2 regions of the Marinithermus hydrothermalis DSM 14884 genome follow, and region 1 is predicted to be linked to the other one. Evidence: riboswitches for the same ligand, from Rfam matches in the RefSeq annotation. Region 1 holds a riboswitch; the other holds the start of a gene.

Region 1 (4,025 bases):
GTGGGGCTGCCCTCGTTCGTGCGAGACATCCTCGAGGCCGCCCGGCTGCCGGAGGACGCCACCGAGGCCCTGCGCCGCGCGGTGGACCGCAAGAACACCCCCGAGCTCGAGGCGCTGGTGGAGGCCCACCGGCTCCGGGGGCGGGTGCGGGAGGCCATCCTGGCCCTGCCGGACCTGTACGGAGGCGTCGAGGTGCTGCGCGAAGCGCGCGGGTACGCCCTCAGCGAACGCGCCCGGATCGATCTGGACTGGTTAGAGCGCGTCCTCGAGCTGCTCCCCGAGGGGCTCGAGGTGCTCTTGGACCTGGGGAAGGCCCGGCGGTACGAGTACTACACCGGGATCCACTTCCGGGCCTACACCCCCGACTTTGGCCTGCCCCTCATGGGGGGCGGGCGGTACGACGGCGGGTTATTGCCATTCGCCGCGGGGTTCGCCTTGGGCCTCGAGCGCCTGATGGAGGCCCGCCGCGCCCAGGCGGCCCTCGAGCCCCCGGAGGCCATTGCGACAGACCGGGCGCTGGCCCGGCGTTTGCGGGCGGAAGGCAAGCGCGTGGAGCTCGCCTGGACCGCGGACCTCGAGGCCCTCCGCGCCTACGCGCGGCGGCGCGGCATCCGGTACCTGGCGCACGAGGGCCGGCTCGTGGAGGTGGAGCCGTGATCCGGGGGAAGTACCGCCTGGTGGTGGCTCTGCCCAAGGGGCGCATGTTCGCGGAAGCGGTGCGGGCCCTGGAAGCGGCGGGCCTCGAGCTGCCCGAGATGCAGGGAACGCGCGTGTTGATGCACGGGATCGAGGGCGGCGTGGCGGTCCTCGAGCTACGGAACGCGGACGTGCCGGTCTACGTCGAGCTGGGGATCGCGGACGTGGGCGTGGTGGGCAAGGACGTGCTCCTCGAGGCGGGGCGGGACGTGTACGAGCCGGTGGACCTGGGGTTCGGGGCCTGCCGGCTCTCCTTGATCCGGCACCCGGAGGCCCGGGGGCCGGTGCGGCGCATCGCCACCAAGTACCCGCGGTTCACGCAGGCGTGGCTGCGGGAGCGGGGCTGGGTGGCGGACGTGGTGAAGCTCTCAGGGAACATCGAGCTCGCGGCGCTCACCGGCCTGGCGGACGCGGTGGTGGACGTGGTGCAGACCGGTGCGACGCTGCGCGCGGCGGGGCTGGTGGAGGTCGAGGTCCTCGCGCGCTCGAGCGCGCGGCTCGTGGTGAACCGCGCGGCCTTGAAGCTTAAGCGGGAGGTGCTGCGCCCCTTGATCCGGCGGTTGCGGGAGCAGGCGCGGACGCGCTAGGGGACGGGCTAGAATAGGGGACGTGACGCCGGAGCGCTACCGCAAGCTACGCGCCGTTTTGGATAAACGCCAGCCGGACCTGACCGTGCTCATGGAGAACGTGCACAAGCCGCACAACCTCTCCGCGATCCTGCGCACGGCCGATGCGGTGGGCGTGTACGAGGCCCACGCGGTCAACCCGACGGGCGGGGTGCCCACGTACAACGAGACCTCCGGGGGCAGTGAGAAGTGGGTGTACCTCCGGGTGCACCCGGACATCGCCACGGCCGTACAGCACCTTAAGGAGCGCGGGTTTTTGGTGTACGCCGCCCATCTTTCGGACGAGGCCGTGGATTACCGTGCGGTGGACTACACCCGGCCGGTGGCGGTGCTGCTCGGGGCGGAGAAGTGGGGCGTGAGTCCCGAGGCCGCGGCCCTCGCGGACCGGCACATCGTGATTCCCATGATGGGCATGGTGCAGTCGCTGAACGTCTCGGTCGCGGCGGCGGTGATCCTCTTCGAGGCCCAGCGGCAGCGGCAGGCGGCCGGCCTTTATGACCGCGTCCGGCTGGACCCCGAGACGTACCGCCGCACCCTGTTCGAGTGGGGGTACCCCAAGCTCGCGGCCCTTTACCGCAAGGAGGGCCGCCCGTACCCCGAGCTGGGGCCGGACGGGGAGGTGCGCGCCCCTACGGGCGGGCCAGCTGCAGGGTGATCACGCTCCGGTATGTGCCCTCGGGATCCCCGGGCACGAGGCGCACGGTGAGCGGCAGCCGCGCCCGCCAAGCGCCGCGTCCAGCGGTGAGTACCCGCGGGGCGGCGGAGAGGGGCACGCCCCCGAGCCGAAGCCGCTCCGGCGGCAGCGTGGTCGGGCCGACGAGCGGGGTGCTCGAGGCCACGAGCGTCCAAGAGGTGTTGGCGATCACGAGGATCTCGAGCGCTTCCGGCGTGACCCGGCCCTCGTGCACGGTGACGGGAACCTGCTGGGTCTCGAGGCCGTTCACGTAGAGCCTGAGGATCTCCGGGATCTTGACGGCCACACCGGTTTGCGCCCAGGCCAGGCTACCCCAGAGCAGGCTCAGCGTGATCAGCACGATCAGGCGCCGCACCGCGACCACCTCCTCGCTTCGCGTTGGGGGGCCGGGGGTGCGTGCCGTTACGGCGTTCGGCCGGTTGCACCACTGGCTCCCCGTATCCCTTGGTGCCCAGGTTGGGAGTACGGTTCATCGCCTCCGAACGCTCCTTTCAGGAGACCTGGGGTCGGATCGGGCGCCTGACCGGCGGGCGTGGATTGTGAAGGGAAGGAAGGTGTACGCCCTCGGCCGGTTGCGCCACCCGCTCCACCTGCCCCAGGCGCCCAACGTGCAGGACAGGCTTCATCGCTTCCGAGGGGACGGGTCCTTTCCCGTCCACCCTTAGTGTACGCGCGTGGCGTGGCGTGGCGTACCCCTAAATGGGGGAGGGGTAGGCACGGCGGGGAGTTTATTGGTATAACTCTGTACCAGGAGCCGTAAGCGGCGATGACCCGCCCATTCCCAACTCGGGCGCCAAGGGAGGGCGGCGAGCCAGTGGCGCGACCGGCTTGCGGCCTCTTCATCTGGAGGTGATGATGCGTATGAAGAGGCGCTTACGGCTTTTGGCCTTCGGGACGGTGTTGGCCGCTATGGGGGCGATGGCCCAGAGCAGTACCGACTTCAACTTCAGCTTCCCACAGTACGCCTTCGTCTACACCAACCTGAGCTCCGTGGACTTCGACTTCACCGCCAGCGGTTCGGGCGCGAACCCCGGTCAGGCCCCGGCGGCGGACGGGGTGGCCACGCAGCCTAACCTCGAGGCCTGCATCGAGAGCATCCTGAGCACGACGGTCAGCTCGGGGAGCTTCACGGCGAACGACACTGCGGCGGGCACGACCGCGTTCGGGGGGAGCTGCACCTTCGCGCCGACCAACGTGACCCGTAGCGGCTTCACGGTGGACTGGGGCGGCCTCGCCTCCCCGGACGGCAGCCTGCTCGTCGTGACCAACATGAGCACCTGGGCGGCCAAGGCCAGCCTGGACGCGGCGAATCCCTTCGCCACCGGCGGCCTGACCCTCCAGGTGTACGACGGCACGAACTACCAGAACGTCACCACCACCCCGGTGAACGTCGGCGTGATGAACGGCACCCGCACCAACGCGTTCTACACGCAGTACGCGAACGCCTACGTGGTGCCCCTGACCTACCAGCTGGTCCTCGATGACCCGATCGGCCTCAGCCCCACGACGAACGACAGCGCGACGGTGATCTACACCGTGGGCGCGCCGTAACGGGGTAGTATAAAGCCTATGTTCGCTGGGTTGGCGCGGCTCCCCCGAGGCCTGATCGGGGGGGCCGTCCTCCTGTGGAGCTGGGCGGCGGCGCAGGCCGGGATCGGCGTGGCCCCGCCCCGCTTCGAGTTCACCGCGACGCCCGGCCAGACGCTTCCCGCCACCGTCACGGTCTTCGCGGCGGAAAGCCCGACGCTCAGGATCGTGCCCTCGGTCACTGACTGGCTCTTGGACCCCGCGGGCACCCTCCTCGTGCTGCCCCCGAACAGCCACGCCTACAGCGCGGCCCCCTGGATCCACCTCGAGGCCAGCCCCTTCGAACTGACCGCGGACGCCCCGCGGGACATCCGGTTCAACCTCACCGTCCCTGAAGGAGCGAGGGGAACCTACTGGGCGGCGCTGGCCTTCACCACCGAGCCGCAACCCGGGGTGCAGCAAGGGGTCGAGGTCCTCATCCA
Region 2 (4,025 bases), 930 kb from region 1:
CCGCATCCCCAACGCCACGGAGTTCACCACCACCGCTTTTTACGCTTACCCCGGGCGCGGCTTCGGGTACGGCCTCCGCGCGGACCTCGGGCTTGCGGTGCGCACCGAGCAGGTAGAGCTGGGCGTCGGCGTACTGAACGCGGCGGGGTTCGTGCAGTGGAGCGGCGTTCGGGCCGAGATCACCCCCGACGGCACCCTGACCGAACAACCGGAGGTCCGAACGACCAGCGGCGCTGCTCCTTACGTCTTCGCGAACGCCGCGTACCGCATTCCCGTCGCCGAGGCCAGCACGGTGCTGGTAGGGGCGGACCTGGGGTTCGGCGAGACGATCCAAGGGCACGCGGGGCTCGAGTACGCCCTAGGCCCCTTCCGCATCCGCGGCGGGATCGGCTGGGAGGAAGCGTTCCGCTTCGGCGTTGGGGCGGGGTATCAGGCAAGCGGCGTCAGCCTCGACGCGGCGCTGACCACGCACCGAGCTCCCCTCACCGGGGATCCGGTGTACGGCATCGCGGTCAGCCTGGGGTTCGGGTTATAGGAGGGCACGATGCGGCGAATCTGGGTTCTTTTCTTCACGCTGGTCCTTACCCTGGTCGGGTGCAGCGGTAGCACCCTCACTACCCTCAAGGTCGACCTCGCCTCCTTCATCGCGGCCCAGGGGTTCGACTCGGGCGAGGTCAGCCCGGCATCCGGTACCGTGTACCTGCCCGCCGGCGAGGACGGCCGGGCGGACCTCCCGGACGGCGGGCAGCTCGTCCAGCTACCTTCCCTCGAGGTCCTGGAACGCGCAGCGATCACGGTACGGCTTAACCTCACGAACCAAGGCACGGCGAGCACGAGCTTTAGCATTGCGGTGTACATCGCGCCGGATTCGGAGTCCAACATCTACCAGGAAACCTACCGGGTAGGGCAAACGGCGCAACTCCTCCTCGCTGCCGGGGAGACGGGCCCTCTCGAGCTGGTCTTGGCGCTCTCGGAAACGGAGAACCTGGAAGCGTTTAACCGCGTGCGGGCTGGGCGTTTTCGGGTGGGGCTAAGGCTGGATAGCGGGGGCGGTACGGTAGCCTACACCGTCACTACGGCCGAGGTGTCCGTGAGCGGCCGGCTCTTCGCCTTGATTCCGGACGCGTAGCCTCCCCCGTTTGGGGGATACGCAAGGGGCCGGCCACGTGGTAGGGTAGCCATTAGGGGAAGCTTCCCCTAGCGGCGAGGAAGCCTGTCCTGTACGTGGGCGCCTGGGGCAGGTGGAGCCAGTGGCGCAACCGGCTAGGGGATCTTGTGTGCACACTGCCAGGGCGCCTGTCGCCCTGGCGCGTTTTTAGGGAGGGGGAATGCGGATGCGGAAGTTCTCACTTGCGATCCTGGTCATGGGCGCACTCAGCGCGTGCAGCGCTCTACCCATCACGGTCAACCTGCTGCCCTACCTGGGCACGGAAGCTTCCGGTACCTTCGCGTGGACGGTCGTCCCAGGCACGTGGAACATGGACCTGCGGTTACCCGACGACCAGGGGTTCTACGCGGACTTCAGCGGCGCGGAGATCCCGGTGAACTTCACCAGCGCCAGCCTGGACTACACAGTGGAACTGACCAAGACGCCCCCCGGCGGCCTTTCGGGAACCGTGACGGTCCAGGCTTACCTGGCGCCGGCCGCACCCAACGTGAACCTCTGGGAGGAAGCGTACAAGCTCGGTGACCCCCGAACCTTCGACCTCTCGACAGAACACCTCACCATCAGCGACCAAATCCTGCTGAACCCCGCGCAGCTCCAAGCGCTCAACGAAGGTACGCTGCGTTTCGGGATTCACCTCACGGGCGGCCCCGTCACCGCCACGACCCAAGGCGAGGTGTACTTCACCTACGAGATCACTCGACTTAACCTAAGCGTCACGCTGTTCTAAGCTCCGGTGGGGCTCCACAAAAGTACGCGCACGGTGAGGGAGCTCTCCTCGCCCCCTCACCGTGCGGTTCTTTCACCCCGCAGCACAAGGCATTCGTCCCTCTAACGCCGCGTATAATCTGGGTTGAACGCTCCCCCAACCCACGGGGGTGCACTCCGGAGGGGGCCGGCATGCGTCGAACGTACCTGATCCTAACCCTGCTGCTTTACGCTCACGCCTGGGCGCAACCCGTACGCGTTGCGGCGGCCTCCGACCTGCAGTACGCGCTCAAGGAGGTGCTCGAGGCCTTCCACCAACAACACCCCGAGATCCAGGTCGAGGTCACCTTCGGCTCCTCTGGAAAGTTTTACCAGCAACTCACCCAGGGCGCGCCCTTCGACCTGTACTTCGCGGCGAGCAGCAAGTACACCCGCCTCCTCGAGGCGGCCGGCCGGCTCGAGGCCGGTACGCGGGCCGTGTACGCGGTGGGCCGCCTCGTCGTCTGGGTGCCCAACCGGGTGGCGCTCGATCCGGAACCTCAGGGGCCGGCCGTGCTGCTGGACCCCCGCATCCGGCGAATCGCGATCGCCAACCCCCTGCACGCCCCTTACGGGGAGGCCGCGGTCAGCTTGCTCGAGCGGACCGGATTGTGGGAGGCGGTAAAACCCAAACTCGTGTATGGGGATAACGTATCGCACGCGGCGCAGATCGCACTCCAAGGGGCGGACGCGGGCATCTTCGCCCTCTCGCTGGCACGCAACCCAAACCTTTCCGGGAAGGGGCGGTTCTGGGTCGCTCCCCTGGAGGCACACCTCCCACTGGAGCAGGAGTACGCGATCATCCAAGGGCATGACCGACCCGCGGTGCGCGCCTTGTACGCGTTCGTGCAAACCCCGACGGCGCGACGCATCCTTGCAGAGTACGGGTTCCTCCTGCCATGACCGAGGCCCTTTGGCTCTCGCTCAAGCTGGCGTTTTCTGCGAGCCTGGTCCTGTTGGTGCTCGGTACGCCCGTCGCCTACCTCCTAGCCCGCAAGTCGTTCCGGGGTAAGGCGGCGCTCGAGACGCTTCTTCTCCTCCCCCTCACCCTGCCCCCCACTGTGCTCGGGTACTACCTCCTGGTGCTTCTCGCGCCGGAAGGCCCCATCGCGCGGTGGCTAGGCCTCGAGTGGGCCTTCCGGTTCGAGGGGATGCTGCTGGGCTCGGTGATCTATAGTCTTCCCTTCGTGCTCACAACCTACCGCGAGGCCTTCCGGAGCCTGGATGCGGACCTGCTACAGACCGCCCGTACCCTGGGGGCCTCGAGGCTGCGCGCCTGGCGGGAGGTCGGGCTGCCCCTCGTCTGGCCTGGCCTCGCCGCGGGCACGGTGTTGGCCTTCGCGCACACGCTGGGCGAGTTCGGCGTGGTCCTGATGATCGGAGGGAACATCCCCGGAGAGACCCGCGTGGCCAGTATCTACGTGTACGACCTGGTGCAGGCCCTGGACTTCGCGGAAGCTGGCCGTGTATCGCTCGTACTTTTAGCGCTGTCCTTCGCCCTGATCTACGCAACGCGTTTACTGGAGGCCCGATGGAGATCGCGTACACCCTCGAGCGCCCCACCCGCATAAACGCCCGCCTTACGGTACGGGGCTTGACCGTTTTGCTCGGCCCCTCCGGAAGCGGTAAAACCACGCTCCTCAAAGCCATCGCGGGACTCCTCCCCGCCCGCGGGCATCCCTACGCCGGCCTGCCTCCGGAGCGCCGGCCGGTCGGGTACATGCCGCAGCACTACGCGCTCTTTCCCCACCTCACGGCCCTGGAGAACGTCGCCTTTCCCCTCGCCCATCTCCCCAAATCCCAGCGGCAGGCTCGGGCGCTCGAGCGACTCGAGCAGGTGGGGCTCGCCGCACTCGCGGAGCGCTACCCCCACGAACTCTCCGGAGGACAACAACAACGGGTCGCCCTCGCCCGGGCCTTGGCCCGCGAGCCGGAGCTGCTGCTCCTGGATGAACCCACGAGTGCGTTGGACCTACCGACGCGCGAGGAGGTCCTTACTCACCTACTCCAGGTTGTGCACACGACCGGCATCCCCGCGCTGGTAGCTACGCACGACCCGTTTCTCGCGCAGGCCAGCCATCACCTCGCGGTTTTAGTGCAGGGACGGATCGTG

The links. Region 1 has a riboswitch for cyclic di-GMP ahead of MARKY_RS11750 (hypothetical protein). Riboswitches for the same ligand answer to the same signal wherever they lie in the genome.
Region 2: linked by a shared signal. The riboswitch ahead of MARKY_RS05450 (hypothetical protein) and the one ahead of MARKY_RS11750 (hypothetical protein) in region 1 are both predicted to bind cyclic di-GMP.

Annotation. Positions count from the first base shown of each region.
Region 1 is NC_015387.1:140,146-144,170, forward strand. Features, by position in the region: gene MARKY_RS00730 (ATP phosphoribosyltransferase regulatory subunit) at 1-657, shown strand, start outside; gene hisG (ATP phosphoribosyltransferase) at 654-1,283, shown strand; gene trmH (tRNA (guanosine(18)-2'-O)-methyltransferase TrmH) at 1,306-1,977, shown strand; gene MARKY_RS11750 (hypothetical protein) at 1,952-2,371, opposite strand; cyclic di-GMP riboswitch class II at 2,421-2,505, opposite strand; cyclic di-GMP riboswitch class II at 2,574-2,658, opposite strand; gene MARKY_RS11755 (hypothetical protein) at 2,878-3,567, shown strand; gene MARKY_RS00755 (hypothetical protein) at 3,586-4,025, shown strand, end outside.
Region 2 is NC_015387.1:1,067,453-1,071,477, reverse strand. Features, by position in the region: gene MARKY_RS05460 (hypothetical protein) at 1-535, shown strand, start outside; gene MARKY_RS05455 (hypothetical protein) at 545-1,129, shown strand; cyclic di-GMP riboswitch class II at 1,191-1,274, shown strand; gene MARKY_RS05450 (hypothetical protein) at 1,329-1,895, shown strand; gene modA (molybdate ABC transporter substrate-binding protein) at 2,066-2,815, shown strand; gene modB (molybdate ABC transporter permease subunit) at 2,812-3,483, shown strand; gene MARKY_RS05435 (ABC transporter ATP-binding protein) at 3,444-4,025, shown strand, end outside.